One region of the Comamonas sp. A7-5 genome, then DNA from elsewhere that is predicted to be linked to it. Evidence: predicted binding sites of a transcription regulator. Region 1 holds the regulator's gene; each other region holds the start of a gene.
What was found. The regulator FNR, encoded in region 1, switches genes on or off when oxygen is low (the NO sensors DNR and NnrR bind a similar motif). The targets are predictions, from matches to a motif close to TTGATNNNNATCAA.
Positions count from the first base shown of each region.

Region 1 (5,972 bases):
CAGCCAGGGCCCCGCCAGCAACCACAGTGCACCACCAACGGCAAAGGCAGCCATAGACAAAGCACCTTGCCAGGCGCCGCCACTCAAGGCCGCCACCAACACCGCCGAATACAGCAAACCACAAGGCATCAGTGCCCAGGCAAAGCCCGCTGCCAGACTGCCGCCCGGCGCGGTGACCCAGGGCTGAACCCTGGCCCAGACGGAACGCCCCGCCCTCTCCAGCCAGGCTGGCTGCCGCGCCTGCACCACCATGGCCAACCCCCAGGCCATGACCGCCACATGCATCAGCGTCCAAAGTCTCTGCAATGCCGTTGTCTGACTGGTCAGCCAGGCCAGACTTTCCATGGCCACGGCCGCGATCCCGCCCAGCAGGGCATAGGCAGCGATGCGCCCCAGATGAAACAGGCTGGTACGCAGCCATTGGCGTTTTTGCAGGCCGAGCACGACAACTGGCTGCCCGCCGCCGACAGGCTTCGCTGCTGTGACCACACTGCAGGGGGCAGCGCACATCACAAGACAATGGGGCCCACCCACGAGCCCCATGATCAAAGCAGTCCAGACCAGCGAAAACAACATGCGCTAGATGATGCGCGAAAAGCGGGCGCGGTTCCGGTCAGCCTGCAAATATCGGTCAAACAGCATGGCTACTCCGCGCACAAAAAACCAGCCCAGGCCAGTGACCTTGAAGCCCTCGACGGACAGCTCGACCAAGCCATTGCGCTGCATCTCTGCCAGCGCATCCAGCTCCGCAGCGAAGTACTCGCGGAAATTGATAAGCCAGGCCTGCTCCATGGGCTCATACAGGACGGAGCCCTGGCACATGATGGACATGATGACGGCTCTGCGCACCAGATCGTCACGCGAAAGCGCCAGTCCGCGCTGCACGGGCAGCATGCCTCCATCGACGGCATCGTAGTACTCTTCAAGAGTCTTGACGTTCTGGCTGTAGGTCGCACCCACCTTGCCGATAGCCGATACGCCCAGTGCAATCAGATCGCAATCAGGCTGGGTGCTGTAGCCCTGAAAGTTGCGATGCAGGCGCCCCTGGCGCTTGGCAATGGCCAGAGAGTCGTCAGGCAGCGCAAAGTGGTCCATGCCTACATAGACATAGCCGCCATCCATGAATGCATCAATTGCGCCGGAGAGCATGTTCAGCTTGTCCTGCCCCACAGGCAGGTCTGCCGATTCGATGCGCCTTTGCGGCTTGAAGCGCTCGGGCAGATGCGCATAGGCATACAGTGCAATGCGATCGGGGCGCAGCTCATTGACCTGTGCCAGCGTGCGCGCAAAAGACTCGGGCGTCTGTCTGGGCAGCCCGTAGATCAGGTCCACATTGATGGAGACAAAGCCCAGGCGGCGTGCCTCGGCCACCAACGAAAAGACTTGCTCGGCGGGCTGCTCGCGATGCACCGCTTTCTGCACCGCGGGATCAAAGTCCTGCACGCCAAAGCTCAGGCGATTGAACCCCATGTCCTTGAGAGCTCTCAGCCGCTCGTTGCTGACGGTGCGCGGATCGACCTCGATGGAGTACTCGCCCGCGGGATCCAGCTTGAAATGTTCACGCATCAAAACCATCAGCTGCTGCAACTCGGCATCGCTGAAAAAGGTCGGTGTGCCTCCGCCCAGATGCAGCTGGCTTACGAGCTGACCTTTGCCGCAATGCTCGGTATGCATGGCCAGCTCGCGGCTCAGGTAGTCCAGATACTCGGCAGCCTTCTCGTGATGCTTGGTCACGATCTTGTTGCAGGCGCAGTAATAGCAAAGCGACTCACAGAACGGCACATGCACATAAACGGACAGGGGCAAAGCACGCGAGCCAGAATGCGTCTTGCGCTGCTTGAGTGCCAGTATGTAGTCGTCTGCACCAAAAGCCTCAACAAAACGGTCGGCTGTTGGGAACGATGTGTAGCGTGGGCCGGGGATATCAAAGCGGCTCAGCAACTCAGGCGTGACTGCGGTCATAACTGGGAGTTAGGGTGCGCCCACACTCTGTATAGAGCAGATTTCAATGGAAATCAGATCCTGAAAATCATGCCCAAAATAGGCAAAAGCGCATGTTTTTGAACGAATACAGGCAATGTGCCCCAAGGCAATCACCCTGTCCTTGATGAAAATCAAGAGACCTCAAGGCAAGTGCTGCGACAATTTGATCCATCTCATCTTCAACCACGAGGTCAATGACCAGCGCGACTCTCCACTCTGTGTCTGTCTGCGCCGTTGCAAAAAGCCCATGAATCTTCAGACCATCAAAGCATCCTGCTCCAACTGCAATCTGCGTGAACTGTGCATGCCCATGGGCCTGGACGATGAACAAATGGAGCGCATTGACGAGATTGTGGCCACGCGCCGCAAGGTCAAGCGCGGCGGGCTGCTGTTTCGCAATGGCGAAGAGTTCACCTCTCTGTATGCCATTCGAACCGGCTTCTTCAAGACCAGCGTGGCCACCGAAGACGGACGCGATCAGGTCACAGGCTTTCAGATGGCTGGCGAAATCATTGGTCTGGACGGCATCGTCAACGACCACCACACTTGTGATGCCGTGGCCCTGGAAGATGCCGAGGTCTGTGTCATGCCGTTTGACAAACTGGAGCAGCTCTCGCGCGAGGTCACGGCCCTGCAAAACCATGTGCACAAGGTCATGAGCCGCGAAATCGTGCGTGAGCATGGCGTGATGCTGCTGCTGGGCAGCATGCGTGCCGAAGAGCGCCTGGCGGCCTTTGTGTTGAACCTGGTCCAGCGCCTGTCGGCACGCGGCTTTTCCAAGTCGGAACTGGTGCTGCGCATGACGCGCGAAGAAATCGGCAGTTACCTGGGCCTCAAGCTCGAGACCGTGAGCCGCACCTTCTCCAAATTTGCAGAGGAAGGCATCGTGGAAGTCAAGCAGCGCCACCTGCGCATCCTGGATACCGAGGCGCTCAAACGCATCGTCAACAGCCAGCAATGCCAGAGCTGAACCGATTCGACAGACACTCTCAAGACAAAGCCCGCGGACAGCGGGCTTTTTTATCTGTGCGAATTAATCGGGCAGAGGCTCGGAAACGATGCCGCCATTGAGATCGCTGACGGAGCGCCCCAGCATCACCGTCATCGCACCTCCAATCAGCGTCACGACCCAGAAGGCAAAAAAAGCGACCGTATAGATGGCCTGGCGCGACCAGTCCAGTGGGGAGCCCAGCCAGTGCACATCCAGCGGGTCCACAAAGGCAAAAACCACCATCTCCATGATTGCCGCCGCCAGAAAGGCCGGCCAGACAATCCACATCCAGCGTCGAGCATCCATCCTGATTCTCCTTGGGCTGTGGGCTTGATCATATTTTGCACAACAGTGGTGACCGTTCATGCAGGACTGCGGGCATGCACCGTGGCGGGAAACCCTGAATTACTCTCTTTTCAGTAGCACCCTTCTCAATCCGAATATCAAAAAACCATTTACTTCTACATCAACGTTAGACGGTGCATGCGCAACACGCTCTGATTTTGATATCGGCAACAAAAAAGGCCGCAAAAGCGACCTTGGCGAAGCAAGCGCCGGAGCGCTCAGCGATCCAGCGGATGATCCTTGGCTGGCGTGGCCGCATGATTGCGGCCGGTGACTGCTGGGGCCAGGCTTTTTTCACTTTCGCTCAGGCGCTGGTTGATTTCCATGCCATGGCGGTAGTAGTCGGGGTCAATCACGGGATCGGGCCTGCTCAGTGCGATGTATGCGGTGACAAAGCCGGCAATCACCACGATCACCGGGCCGGCGATGATGAGCCAGACATGGGCAAACTTCCACCAGGGCTTGCCGTCCTCGGGGTGGATGATCTTGGCCGTTTGCGAGACCTTGGCTTGTGCTGCCGACATGATGAAACCTCTTTCCAAAATTCTGACCACCCAGGCACGCATGGCAGGGTGGCATAAATTGTTGCCGATTGGCGGTGCCCTTGTCCGGCCTCCGTGATGGCTCACGAAGACCGGCAAGACCTGGCATTAACGCGGCACCAGGAACACCGTCTTCTCGGAAATACGCCCTGCTCCGGCAGTCACTGCGTCCACATTGAAGTGTACGGGGTGCGAGCCGGGAGTTGCCGAGCCATACGGAATCTGCAGCCGCACCGCAATGCCGCGTGTCTCTGCAGGGCCAACGCTCACTTCCTGCTCGGATGCGACTTCCAGATTCTCCAGGCCTACGGCGCTGATACGGTAGCGCTGCTCGGACTCGGTGGCGTTCATGATCTGCAGACGGTAGACGTTCTCCAGCTTGCCGCCCGCCACGATGCGCGAAAGCGCAGCACGGTCGCGAATCACATCGACCTTGAGCGGCTCGCGCAGCACCAGACTGGCGATCATGGCGGCGCTGAGGGCCACCAGCACGGCCGAGTAGATCAGCACACGCGGGCGGAAAATGCGGCGAATCACCTGCACCTGCTTCCAGGCCTTGGCTACGGCATTCTGAGTGGTCAATCGGATCAGGCCACGCGGATACTCCATCTTGTCCATCACGGAGTTGCAGGCATCGATGCACAGACCGCAGCCAATGCACTCGTACTGCAGTCCTTTGCGGATATCGATACCCACGGGGCAGACCTGAACGCAAAGCTTGCAATCTATGCAGTCCCCCAGGCCCTGTGCCTTGTAGTCAACGTCTTTCTTGCGCGGGCCGCGAGCTTCACCACGTTCGGCGTCGTAGCTGACGATCATGGTGTCCTTGTCGAACATGGCACTCTGAAAGCGTGCATAGGGACACATGTACTTGCAGACCTGCTCGCGCATATAGCCGGCGTTGCCGTAGGTGGCGAAGCCGTAGAACGCCACCCAGAAAATCTGCCAGTTGCCCTGGAAGGCCATCAGCTCCACACCCAACTCACGGATGGGCACGAAGTAGCCGACAAAGGTGAAACCTGTCCAAAGAGACAGAACGATCCAGAGAAACTGCTTGAGCGACTTTTTCCAGATCTTCTCCAAAGTCCAGCCGCTCTTGTCGATACGCATGCGGGCACTGCGATCGCCTTCGACCTTGCTTTCGATCCACATGAAGATCTCGGTGTAGACCGTCTGCGGACAGGAGAAGCCGCACCACAGGCGCCCGGCTACGGCGGTAAACAGGAACAGCCCCAGCGCGCTGATGATCAGCAGCCCCGTCAGATAGATGAAGTCCTGCGGGTACAGCACCAGTCCGAACAGATAGAAGCGCCGGGCCCCCAGATCGAACAGCACCATCTGGCGCTCGCCCCACTGCAGCCAGGGCAGGCCGTAGAAGACGATCTGGGTCAGAAACACCATGGCCCAGCGCCACCGTGAGAACACGCCACTGATTGAGCGTGAGTACACTTTTTGCTCGGAAGCGAACATAGGCACCAGCTCAGGCCCGCCCTCATGAGGCTCAGGCGTGATCGGTATGACTTTTCGGGGCTTCCCCTGATCGCACGGCATCGCAGTTCCTTAATATTTTTGTAATTACTGAAAATTGAAACGCAAAAAAGGCGGTGCCAGGGCACCGCCTTTTCAAAACGCATTACTTCTGGTTTTGCGTATTCGAAAGACTCCAGACATAGGAGGCCAGCACGGCAATTTGAGCCTCCGTCAACTTCTCTTTCTGGGCAGGCATCTCATTGTGCTTGCCGTTGTTGACGATGTTCACGATTGCCGCCTCGCCCCAGCCATGCAGCCAGATGTCGTCGGTCAGGTTGGGCGCTCCCAGCGCGGGGTTGCCCTTGCCGTCCATGCCGTGACAAGCCGCACAGGCCACGAATTTGGACTTGCCTTGCGAAGCCTTGACGGCATCGTGAGGGCTGCCCGACAGGCTCAGCACATAGTGCGCCACATTGCGCACATCTTCCGCCGAGCCCACGGCTGCCGCCATGGGCGGCATCATGCCGATACGGCCGTTGGTGATGGTCTCCCTGATCTTCTCGGGAGATCCGCCATGCAACCAGTCGCCGTCCGCCAGATTCGGGAAGGACTTGCTGCCGCGAGCGTCAGAGCCGTGGCAT
Region 1 covers NZ_JBCPWO010000001.1:433,773-439,744, forward strand. The annotation lists gene AAIL67_RS01955 (sulfite exporter TauE/SafE family protein) at 1-576, opposite strand, end outside; gene hemN (oxygen-independent coproporphyrinogen III oxidase) at 580-1,962, opposite strand; gene fnr (fumarate/nitrate reduction transcriptional regulator Fnr) at 2,231-2,953, shown strand; gene AAIL67_RS01970 (hypothetical protein) at 3,017-3,280, opposite strand; gene AAIL67_RS01975 (FixH family protein) at 3,538-3,843, opposite strand; gene ccoG (cytochrome c oxidase accessory protein CcoG) at 3,970-5,412, opposite strand; gene ccoP (cytochrome-c oxidase, cbb3-type subunit III) at 5,495-5,972, opposite strand, start outside.

Region 2 (5,972 bases), on a different contig from region 1:
GAGGCCGCAGGTCACCACAGTCCCAGCAGCTTCCACCAGGCAGCGCCGACGACAGCAAAGATCAGCAACTCCAGCACGCACATCGCGGCCCCCACGCGCCACCAGACACCCAGAGTCACATAGCCGCTGCCGAAGATGATGGGCGATGTTCCGGTCGCGTAGTGCGTCAGCGTCATCATGATGGCCGAACCGGCCGTCATCATCAGCATGAAGGGGACGACGTAGTCAGCCGGGATCAGCTGCGCGCCCACGGTCAGAAAGGCCAGCATCATGGCGCTGATATGGGCCGTGGTGCTGGCAAACAGATAGTGCGAGAAGACGAAGACGCCCACCAGAATGGCAGCCACGGGCAGCCAGTCCAGGCCACTGGCGACGATGGCGCTCTTCAAGCCCTCGGCAAACCAGGCGACCACACCGAGCTTGTTGAGCTGCTCGGCCAGCATGACCAGGGCACCGAACCAGATCAGGGTGTCCCAGGCGCTTTTCTCGGACAGCACATCATCCCAATCGATGGTCCCCGTGATGATCAGGGCGAACAAACCGAGAAAAGCCACCACGGTCGGGTCCAGCGTGAACGCCGGGCCGAACAGCATCTGCGGCACATTCGCCCATAGCAGCAGCATCACGCCGAAAGTGCCGAGCATCACGCGCTCCTTGCCTGACAGCGGGCCCATGCCTGCCATCTCGGCGCGCGCGTACTCCACGGCATTGGGCGTGGCCTTGAGTTCAGGTGGCGACAGCAGATAGATCGCCAGCGGCATCAACAGCAGACACAGCAGCCCTGGCAGCAGCATGTACAGAGCCCAACTTGTCCAGCTCAGGTGCAGGGACTGACCCGTGGCCTTGGCCACCAGGTCCACGACCAGAGGATTGGGCGCCGTCGCGGTCAGGAACATGGCCGAGGTGATCGGATTGGAATGGTAGTTGACCAGCGCCAGATAGGTCCCGACCTTGCCTTGCGTGCCCTTGGCAGGGTCCGATTCGAAGGCATTGGCGATGGACTTCATGATCGGATGCACGATGCCGCCGCCGCGTGCCGTGTTGCTGGGCGTGAACGGGGCCAGTACCAGCTCGCAGATCGCGAGTCCGTAACCTATGCCTATGGTGCGCTTGCCCATCAGCGCAATGAACAGCAATCCGATGCGGTTGCCGAGCCCCGTCTTCTTGAGACCGCGCGAGATCAGAACCGCCACCACGATCAGCCAGATCAGGGGATTCGCAAAGCTGCTCAGCGCATCCGTGATCGCACCTTTGGACGAACTGGAGGTCACCTGAGACAGCGACACGATGACAATCGCCATCAATGCCATCACGCCTATGGGCATGACCTTGAGGATGATCGCCACGATGGTCGTCAGAAAGATGGCCACCAGTTGCCAGGCCTTGCTGTCCAGTCCCGCAGGCACCGGCGTCAGCAGCAGACCGGTCAGCACCAGGGTGGAAATCAGTGCAGGCACGACCCGAAACGGAACGACCGATTTGAAGTAACGGAACATCGAGACGATCTTCTCGAACATAGAAGTCCTTTTCTTTACCTGCAGCGCATCGAGACACCATACCTCAGCCCAGCAAAAGCCAGGAGTCCCCGACGGACATTGGCGCTCAGGTCACAGACTGGCATCATGATGCAGTGCCACATGGCTTCGACTCCAGGCCGACTTTTACGTTACCAAAGTTTGATCAACGGCAAGACTTGCAGAAGCAAAACCGATGGCAAGACCTCGTACATGCCAGTATTCAAGCATTGGGCACATGCCCATGGATTCAGCAGGAGAGACACTCTAAATGCCAGCGAACCGATTCCTGCCCGATGAATGGGAAAGCCGCCTTGAAGAAATAGATCTAGCGATACTGCATCAGGCTGCTATCTGCAAGATCCGGCTGCTCGACCCCGGTGCCGTCGAACGCGTGCTGGCCAACGATGCCGGCATCTGCGGTGCCGAACATGAGACGGCATTCAGGACCTTGCGCGGCCTGCTCTATCTGCACTACACCGAGGTACTGCATATCAGCGAGGTGCTGAGCCCGGAAATCGCCCAGGTGATCGCCAGCCGGGTGCGCGAGCATTTGAGCCGGCGCTCGGGCACAGCGCCGGGAGGGATGACGGGCTGATACCAGCGCTGCCGCCCTTCAATGGAAAATGGACAAAAAAAAAAGGTCACGACATTGTCGTGACCTTTTCAATTTGGTTGCGCGAGAAGGATTTGAACCTCCGACCTTTGGGTTATGAGCCCAACGAGCTACCAGACTGCTCCATCGCGCGGTATTTCCAAATTATAGCAGGCTTTGCAGCCTGCTCGGGCTTATTCAGCTGCAGCAGCGGCTTCTTCAGCGCGCTCAACCAGTTCCACATAGGCCATGGGAGCGTTGTCGCCCACGCGGAAGCCCATCTTCAGGATACGTGTGTAGCCGCCGGGACGCTGAGCGTTGCGGGGACCCAGCACGTTGAACAGCTTGGTCACGCTGTCGCGGTCGCGCAGACGGTCAAAAGCCAGACGGCGGTTAGCCACGGTATCAACCTTGGCCAGAGTGATCATGGGCTCGATGACGCGACGCAGTTCCTTGGCCTTGGGGACCGTGGTCTTGATTGCTTCGTGCTCGATCAACGAGTTCATCATGTTCTGCAGCATTGCCTTGCGGTGTGCAGAAGTGCGGTTCAGTTTGCGGAGGCCGTTGCCGTGACGCATGGTGCTTTTCCTTTGCTCCCCGTTTTTATCCGGAGATCTTTTCTAAATTAAATCAGGCAGCCGTATCAGGTACTGCCCGAGGCACTTGGACTTTGCCGGATCAACTCCAGCAAAGTTTTCTATTCTAGCAATTAACGCTTTTCCAGGCCAGCGGGTGGCCAGTTTTCAAGCTTCATGCCCAGAGTCAGACCGCGGGAAGCCAGAACTTCCTTGATCTCGTTGAGCGACTTGCGACCCAGGTTGGGAGTCTTGAGCAGCTCGTTTTCGGTACGCTGGATGAGGTCACCGATGTAGTAGATGTTCTCTGCCTTGAGGCAGTTGGCAGAACGCACGGTGAGCTCGAGCTCGTCCACAGGACGCAGCAGGATGGGATCGAACGACGTGGCAGCGCCGCGGCCACCGGCAGGAGCGTCGAACACGCTGGCGATATCGCCACCGTCGAGCTGGGCAAACACTGCCAGCTGCTCCACCAGGATCTTGGCGGATGCACGCACTGCGTCTTCAGCGGTGATGGCACCGTTGGTTTCGATTTCCAGAACCAGCTTGTCCAGATCGGTACGCTGTTCCACACGTGCGGATTCGACAGCGTAGCTCACGCGCTTGACGGGCGAGAACGAAGCGTCGAGCACGATACGGCCGATCGACTTGGTCGATTCGTCACCGTAGCGGCGCACGTTGCCGGGCACATAGCCGCGGCCCTTTTCCACCTTGATCTGCATGTCCAGCTTGCCGCCTTGCGACAGATGGGCGATCACATGATCAGGGTTGACGATTTCTACGTCGTGGGGGGTCTGAATGTCACGGGCAGTGACAACACCTTCGCCATCCTTGCGCAGGCTCAGGGTGACTTCGTCACGATTGTGCAGCTTGAACACCACACCCTTGAGGTTCAGCAGGATGTTGGTCACATCTTCCTGGACACCGTCGATGGAGGAGTACTCATGCAGCACCCCAGCAATCGTCACTTCCGTCGCTGCGTAACCCACCATGGAGGAGAGCAGAACACGGCGCAGGGCATTGCCCAGCGTATGACCGTAGCCACGCTCAAACGGCTCCAGAACAACCTTGGCACGGTTGTGACCAAGTTGCTCGACATTGATTGTCTTGGGCTTCAGCAAATTCGTTTGCATGCAGACTTCCTCTCAATACCCTCGGCTCGTTACACCGGTAAGGCTGGTGAAGCACCCACGGCGCGATGCCTCGCGCCGTGGGGACGGTTTACAGAAATGTCGCTGCTAAAGATTAACGCGAGTACAACTCAACGATCAGGGATTCGTTGATGTCAGCTGCGAATTCATCGCGGTCAGGAGACTTCTTGAAAGTACCTTCTGCCTTGTCAGCAGACACTTCAACCCATGCGGGGAAGCCCACTTGAGCAGCCAGTTGCAGAGCCTCGACCACGCGAGCTTGCTTCTTGGACTTTTCACGCAGGGCAACCACGTCGCCTTCCTTCACGGAGAAAGAAGGAATGTTCACGGACTGGCCGTTCACAGTGATAGCCTTGTGCGACACCAGCTGACGTGCTTCAGCGCGAGTGGAGCCGAAGCCCATGCGGTACACGACGTTGTCCAGACGCGATTCCAGCAGCGACAGCAGGTTGGCACCAGTGTTGCCACGCTTGCGGTCAGCAGCTTCGAAGTAGCGGCGGAATTGCTTCTCCAGCACGCCGTACATGCGCTTGACCTTCTGCTTTTCGCGCAGTTGCAGACCGTAGTCGGAAGTGCGCTGACCGGAAGTGCGGCCATGCTGACCAGGCTTGGTGTCGAACTTTGCCTTGTCTGCAATGGAGCGACGTGCGCTCTTCAGGAACAGATCGGTGCCTTCGCGGCGGGAGAGTTTTGCCTTAGGGCCAATATAGCGTGCCACTTGATTTCCTTTGTGTCATCTACCGTGCGCAAACACGGGAGCCGCCCGCGATGCAAATGCACCTGGGCGGCGGTGGGCTTGATAAAAAAGTTAGATACGACGACGCTTTTGAGGGCGGCAGCCGTTGTGGGGAACCGGAGTCACGTCCGAGATGGAAGTGATACGGATACCCAGAGCACCCAGGGCGCGAACCGAGGATTCACGGCCAGGACCGGGACCCTTGATTTCGACTTCCAGGTTCTTGATGCCCTGTTCGATAGCAGCACGACCGGCCACTTCCGAAGCAACCTGAGCAGCAAAGGGAGTCGACTTACGCGAACCCTTGAAGCCCTGGCCACCCGACGAAGCCCACGACAGAGCGTTGCCTTGACGGTCGGTGATGGTGATGATCGTGTTGTTGAACGAAGCGTGCACGTGCGCGATGCCGTCAGAAATATTCTTACGGACCTTCTTGCGAACGCGAGCAGCTGCGTTGTTTGCGGGAGACTTAGCCATAATGATCTTTCAATCTCTTATTTCTTCAGAGCCGCAGCACCCTTGCGCGGACCCTTGCGAGTACGGGCGTTTGTGCGGGTACGTTGACCGCGCATGGGCAGGCCGCGACGATGACGGAAACCGCGGTAGCAACCGATGTCCATCAAGCGCTTGATGTTCATCGTGGTTTCGCGACGCAGATCACCTTCCAGAGTCATGGGATTCAGGAAGTCACGGATCTTTTCCAGATCAGCGTCCGTCAGGTCCTTGACCTTCTTGGAATACTCGATACCGCATGCTTCGCAGATCTTGCGAGCTGTAGTGCGACCGATGCCATAGATGGCAGTCAGGCCGATTTCAGCATGCTTGTGCGGCGGGATGTTAATGCCAGCAATACGTGCCATATTAGTCCTCTAATGCTTTCAATCAACCTTGGCGCTGCTTGTGGCGCTGGTCAGTGCAGATCACGCGCACAACACCTTTGCGGCGGATGATCTTGCAGTTACGGCAGATTTTCTTGACCGAAGCCGAAACTCTCATTCTTTTCTCCTAAAACTTTCCATCCACTATCGGCCTATCGACCGGGAAACATTGCCCGCGATAGATCGATGGGCGTCTACTAACTTTTGGCAGGCTGCCCCCTTGGGCAGCCTTGTCATCAAATACCAGCCTTAAAGTTCGCTTTTTTCAGGAGCGACTCGTATTGCTGCGACATCACGTAGTTCTGCACTTGCGCCATGAAGTCCATTGTCACGACCACAATGATCAGCAACGATGTACCACCGAAGTAGAACGGAACGTTGTACTTCAGGATCAGGAATTCGGGCAACAAGCACACGAAGGTAATGTAGATCGCGCCAGCCAGGGTCAGGCGAACCAGAATCTTGTCAATGTAGCGGGCTGTCTGTTCGCCAGGACGAATCCCGGGGATGAAAGCGCCACTCT
Region 2 covers NZ_JBCPWO010000005.1:337,252-343,223, forward strand. The annotation lists gene AAIL67_RS11860 (alkylhydroperoxidase domain protein) at 1-2, shown strand, start outside; gene AAIL67_RS11865 (DASS family sodium-coupled anion symporter) at 12-1,517, opposite strand; gene AAIL67_RS11870 (hypothetical protein) at 1,786-2,112, shown strand; tRNA gene AAIL67_RS11875 (tRNA-Met) at 2,187-2,263, opposite strand; gene rplQ (50S ribosomal protein L17) at 2,304-2,687, opposite strand; gene rpoA (DNA-directed RNA polymerase subunit alpha) at 2,819-3,817, opposite strand; gene rpsD (30S ribosomal protein S4) at 3,930-4,553, opposite strand; gene rpsK (30S ribosomal protein S11) at 4,644-5,048, opposite strand; gene rpsM (30S ribosomal protein S13) at 5,066-5,431, opposite strand; gene rpmJ (50S ribosomal protein L36) at 5,454-5,567, opposite strand; gene secY (preprotein translocase subunit SecY) at 5,686-5,972, opposite strand, start outside.
Region 2: a site for FNR is predicted at 1,677-1,690, ahead of AAIL67_RS11865 (DASS family sodium-coupled anion symporter). Genes of this name have one in related genera too.

Region 3 (5,972 bases), 150 kb from region 1:
GCTGGCCAAATAGGTGCTGTGCATGTTCTGTGCACGCAAACTCTGCCGCGTCATATCCATGGAGTCGTAGTTATGGCAGTTGCGGCACTCCAGAGAATCATTGGCCTTGAAGCGAGCCCACTCGTGCTGCGCCAACTCCAGCCGCTTGGCTTCGAATTTTTCAGGCGTGTCGATTGTTCCGAAGATCTTGCCCCACACTTCCTTGGAGGCCTGCATCTTGCGAGCGATCTTGTCAGTCCAGTCGTGCGGCACATGACAGTTGGAGCACACGGCACGTACGCCCGAGCGGTTGGTGTAGTGGATCGTGCTCTTGAGTTCTGCAAACACGTTGTCCCGCATCTCGTGACAACCCGTGCAGAATTTCTCAGTATTGGTCAGCTCCATGGCGGTATTGAACGCGCCCCAGAAGAGGATGCCGCCGATGAAACCGCCGATGGTCAGAAAGCCCAGGCTGAAATGTACGCTGGGGCGGCGGATCACCGCCCAGTAGCGCTTGAGAAGTGTCAACATAGATGAGCCTCGTGCGCCGCAGCGTCAGTTTTTCTTGGATGTCTTGCCCGACTGGGACTGCAGGGCCTTCAGGATCACGGTATCCACATCTTCGAAGGTGTTGCTGACCAGAGGGCGGACGGCATCCTGAGCCACATGGCATTGCTGGCAGAAGTAGCGTCGCGTGGACACCTGCCCCAACATGCGCCCGTCGCGGTCCATATAGTGCGTGACCGATACCGGCACTGCCTGCGAGATCTCGGCCTTGGTTCGCGAATGGCAGTCCATGCATTTGTTGAAGTTCTTGTCCACCTGGTAGCCGTCCACGCGATGAGGGATCGTGGGCGGTTGCCAGGTGTAGTTGCGCGTGCGGCGCACGTCATCATTGACGGCATTGCCAAGCACTGGCGGCTTGGTTGCCTGCATGATGGGCGTGGGGCCACGCGCCGAGTCATAGAAGGTCTCCGCGATGGCGGCTGGCGTCCAGGCCATACCTATATTGAGCATGAGCAGCATGCCCACAAGCCGGACGAGTTTGCGGAAGAAGTTCATGGTCAACCTCTCTTTCGTCAAACCTTGGTGATCTTCACAGCGCACTTCTTGAAGTCCGTCTGCAACGAAATCGGGTCGGTAGCATCCAGCGTCACCTTGTTGATCAGCTGGCTGGCGTCGAACCAGGGGACATAGACCAATCCGCGCGGAGGCTTGTTGCGGCCGCGCGTCTCGACGCGCGTGCGCATGGAGCCGCGCCGCGAGGACAGCTCAACTTCGCTGCCGCGGCGCACGCCCAGTGCCTTGGCATCGTCAGGGTGCATGTAGCACAGTGCGTTAGGCACGGCACGATGCAGTTCGGGTACGCGCCGGGTCATGGATCCCGAGTGCCAGTGTTCAAGCACTCGGCCCGTGGAAAGCCAGAACGGGTAATCCTTGTCCGGAGCCTCCGCCGGTGGTTCGTACGGCAAGGCAAAGATGTTGGCCTTGCCGTCGATATTTCCGTAGAACTGGTAGCCCGTACCAGCTTTCACATAGGGGTCCGAGCCTTCGCGGTAACGCCAGAGCGTTTCCTTGCCGTTGACCACGGGCCAGCGCATGCCGCGCACCTTGTGGTACTGGTCAAACGGTGCCAGATCGTGGCCATGGCCACGGCCGAACGAGGCGTACTCCTCGAACAGACCTTTTTGCGGATAGAAGCCAAAGGCCTTGGCTTCCTCGTTTTCATAGGCAGGGTCCATGTCGGCCAAGGGGAACTTGTCCACGTTGCCGTTGCGGTACAGCACCTCGAACAGGGTCTTGCCGCGCAGCTGGGGCTTCTTGGCCAGCAGTTCCTCGGGCCAGACTTCCTCGACCTTGAAACGCTTGGAAAACTCCATCAATTGCCACAGGTCGGAGCGCGCCTCACCAGGAGCCTTGACCAGCTGGTGCCAAAAGTGGGTGCGGCGCTCTGCATTGCCGTAGGCGCCTTCCTTTTCAACCCACATGGCCGACGGCAAGATCAGATCGGCGGCTACGGCTGTGACTGTGGGATAGACATCGGAGACCACCACGAAATTGTCAGGATTGCGGTAACCCGGGTAGCCTTCCTGCGCCAGGTTGGCGCCGGCCTGTATGTTGTTGTTGACCATCACCCAGTAGGCGTTGAGCCTGCCGTCCTTGAGTGCACGGTTTTGCTCTACGGCATGGTAGCCGGGCTTGGGTGGAATCGTGCCTTCGGGCAGCTTCCAGATGGCTTCAGCAGTCTTGCGATGCTCTGGGTTCGTCACCACCATGTCCGCAGGCAGGCGGTGCGAGAAAGTGCCCACCTCACGCGCCGTTCCGCAGGCAGAAGGCTGACCCGTCAGTGAGAACGGGCTGTTGCCGGGTGTGGCGATCTTGCCAAGCAGCAAGTGGATGTTGTAGACCATGTTGTTGGCCCAGACACCGCGGGTGTGCTGGTTGAAACCCATGGTCCAGAACGACACCACCTTGCTATTGGGGTCTGCATAGAGCTCGGCAAGAGCCTTGAGACGGTTGGCCGGTACACCCGTGAGCTTGGTTGTGTACTCGAGCGTATAGGTGGATACGAACTTGGCGTATTCCTCGTAGTCTATGGACTTGGCACCGTTGGGATCCTTGGCATTCTTGGCCGCCTTCTGCAAGGGGTGCTCGGGACGCAGCCCGTAGCCGATATCGGTGTTGCCGAGCTTGAAATTGCAGTGCTTGGAGACAAAGTCCTTGTTGACTCTGCCCGTGGTGATGATGTGGTTGGCGATGTAGTTGAGTATGGCCAGATCGGTTTGAGGCTTGAAGGTCAGAGACATGTCCGCCAACTCATACGAGCGGTGCTCGAAAGTGGACAGCACAGCAACCTTCACGCCCGGTGTGGACAGGCGCCTGTCAGTCACGCGCGTCCACAGCACCGGATGCATTTCAGCCATGTTCGAGCCCCAGAGCACAAAGGCAGTCGCGGCTTCGATGTCGTCATAGCAACCCATGGGCTCGTCCATGCCAAAGGTGCGCATGAAGCCGGCAACTGCCGAGGCCATGCAGTGCCGTGCATTGGGATCAATGTTGTTGGTGCGAAAGCCCGCCTTGAACAGCTTGGAGGCGGCATAGCCCTCCCATACCGTCCACTGGCCGGAGCCGAACATGCCCACCGCGTCGGCCCCCTTGGCCTTGAGCGTCTTTTTGAACTGCTCTGCCATGACGTCGAAGGCCGTATCCCAGGAAACCTGCTGGAACTCGCCATCCTTGGCATAGCGACCATTCTTCATGCGCAGCAACGGCTTTGTCAGACGATCACCGCCATACATGATCTTGGACAGGAAGTAACCCTTGACGCAGTTCAGTCCCCGGTTGACCTCGGCCTCAGGGTCACCCTGAGTGGCCACTACGCGGTTGTCCTTGACGGCCACCATGACGCCGCAACCTGTACCGCAAAAGCGGCATGGCGCCTTGGACCACTTCAGGTCGGCAGCCATTGCTCCTGCATCCTGGGACAGAACTTCGATGGGGATGCCTGCAACGGCCCCTGCGGCTGCGGCCGCAGATTGACGGACAAAATCACGCCTAGTGCTAGTCATGTGTTACCTCTTGGTTTAGCGACTGCCAGTTCTCAACATGCTGATAAACCAGGGATGCGTTGATTACGCCATCAAGCAGCTCAATCTGAGACACGCAATCAAGTATTTCTCTTGCATGGGGCGCTTCCAAGGTCACGACCAACTTGCCGGCCGGATGACTTCCATGTATTTGGGCGCCTTTGATCGTGACGATGCCAGCAGCTACTTGTGCCAATGCCTGGGGAAGCACATGCACAACCAGACTGGTGATATGCAAGTCGGTATGAGTTTCAATGGGCTCAGATTCTTCATGCATGTGGAGGGCCACCGATGATCATCTGATAAAACCAGATCGCAAAGCCGTAAGACGCAATCAGTACAACGGCCAATATAGGCGCCATAACAACTGCGAGAAATGCGAAGCTGCGCAACTCCTCGGTATGAGTCGATTCAGGCTGAGGTTCTGTCATTAGCAATCCCCCTTGGCTTGGATGCCTGAGCATCCATGATTTGGCGATAGAGATCCGATAACGAACTTTGCCACGAGATTACCTACAAAATTGACTTGCAACAAGGTTCTTCTCGATTCGTTGCTTTGCATCAATTCCTTCATCAAGATTTCATTGAATCAATTGACATTCAAGTAAATGTCTCAGGAGTTGACTAAATAGCCGGCGGAATCAAGCGCGGCTTGGATCAGGCATCTGCAAACTGAATTCGCACCTTAATCATCGCACTGATCCGTTGAAGTTGGGACGTGAAATCTGGCCTGAAACCGATAGCCACCGCCTGCTGCTTGCTTGAAAACCTTGAAACCGTCACTGGATCACCTGACCGCCATAGAGAGGTAATCGAGGTATCGTGCGGCCGTAATCAATGATGGCAATCAGCGGGAGAAAACCAAGCCTGCACAAGAGAGTGCTGCAGATCGTGGATTTAGTGGCTCAATAAAGCGCAGGACCTCGCGGCATTCAAGACGCGCTCCTCTCGGCCAGACAGGAAGCGATAACGAGGCTCATGCGAACTCAACCTGGATTTGTGCAAGCTCAAGGCATCACCGTGCCGAGCACGATGAGCGTCGAACCAAAAAAAGCGCTCCACAAAGCGCTTTATAGGAGCAAAAGGATCTAGGAGCAGAGCTTCGCTCCTGCTCGTCCGTCAGCCTGCATTGGACTGCCCCTAGGCATGTCTACCTTCTAAGGGAAAGTCCAATTACAGTCTTAATGTCGCTTATAAGTTGCTCGTAATAGGTCGCGATGTGATGCGACAACCGCTGCTCAGAGGCTCAATCATTTCCAGCAGCCGCTTGTAGCCCGTGCGCTGCACCCGCCACTGACCGGCGACCCTGGTATAGAGGTCCTCGTACAGCGCACTGCCGGTAAGTATGGTCTGCTCATCCAGATTGATGAACAGATCATTGAGGTACCAGATGCCGGTGGCCGTGTCACCGTCGACCTTGATTTCCGGTGTATGCCCGTTGTGCATGCCAAAGCGCCGATGGGTGAAGGCATTGCGGTAGAAGTTCATGGCCTCATCGATGCCATTGATCTCATACTGGTAAGTCGGGCTGTCGAAGCGAATATGGACATCATCGGCCAGCACGGTTTTCAGAAGCTCCAGATTGCAGGTATCGATGCCGCGAAAGTAGCGTGCCTTGAGCTGTTTGATTTCTTCAATATCCAGAAGAGTTTGCATGCTGTTCTCCGCTGGAATTTAGTGAGGCAGGTAATGGCCGCCACTGACGTCCAGTTGGGCGCCGGTCACAACGCGCGCATAGTCGCTGGCCAGATACAGCGCGGCAGAGGCGCAATCGGCATCGTCGGGAATCTCGTTGCGCAAGGGAATCTGCTGGGCAATCACATCGACCAGAGATTCCATGGGTACGCCCTGGCGCTTGGCTTCCGCCTGGAAATAACCTTTGACCGGTGCGCCCCACATCCAGCCGTTGTAGGTGCTGTTGACGCGGATGCCGAAGGGCCCCAGGTCTTCTGCCAGATATTGCACAGCGGTCTTGAGCGCGCCTTTGGATACTGCGTAACCGGCTTCGAGCTGATTGGGGCGGCGCGTTGCCATGGTGTTGATCATCACAATGCTGCCGTCTTTTTGCTTTTTCATCTGCGGCACCACGGCCTGGGTCATGTTCATGGAGCCGTAGAGATTGACTTCCATGACCTTGCGCCAGTCATCCATGGAGGAGTTGCTCGAAGAGCCCCAGGTCCCGTGGGCATAGGCCGAGTTGATCAGCGCATCGATGCGGCCGAACCTGGCAACGGTCAGCTCTGCAAGCCGCTGGCATTGCTCGGGCTGCGAGATATCGGTGGACACTTTGAGCGTCTCGCAGGAGTGGCCGGCATCGCGAATCGCTTGCTCTGCCTCATCGAGCATGGACTGTGTGCGGGCTGCCAGCACCACGGCCTTGGCCTGATATTCCGCCGCGCGCAGGGC
Region 3 covers NZ_JBCPWO010000001.1:288,295-294,266, reverse strand. The annotation lists gene AAIL67_RS01275 (cytochrome c3 family protein) at 1-510, opposite strand, end outside; gene AAIL67_RS01270 (nitrate reductase cytochrome c-type subunit) at 535-1,041, opposite strand; gene napA (periplasmic nitrate reductase subunit alpha) at 1,059-3,548, opposite strand; gene AAIL67_RS01260 (chaperone NapD) at 3,541-3,843, opposite strand; gene napE (periplasmic nitrate reductase, NapE protein) at 3,836-3,997, opposite strand; gene AAIL67_RS01250 (nuclear transport factor 2 family protein) at 4,758-5,222, opposite strand; gene AAIL67_RS01245 (SDR family oxidoreductase) at 5,241-5,972, opposite strand, start outside.
Region 3: a site for FNR is predicted at 4,118-4,131, ahead of napE (periplasmic nitrate reductase, NapE protein). Genes of this name have one in related genera too.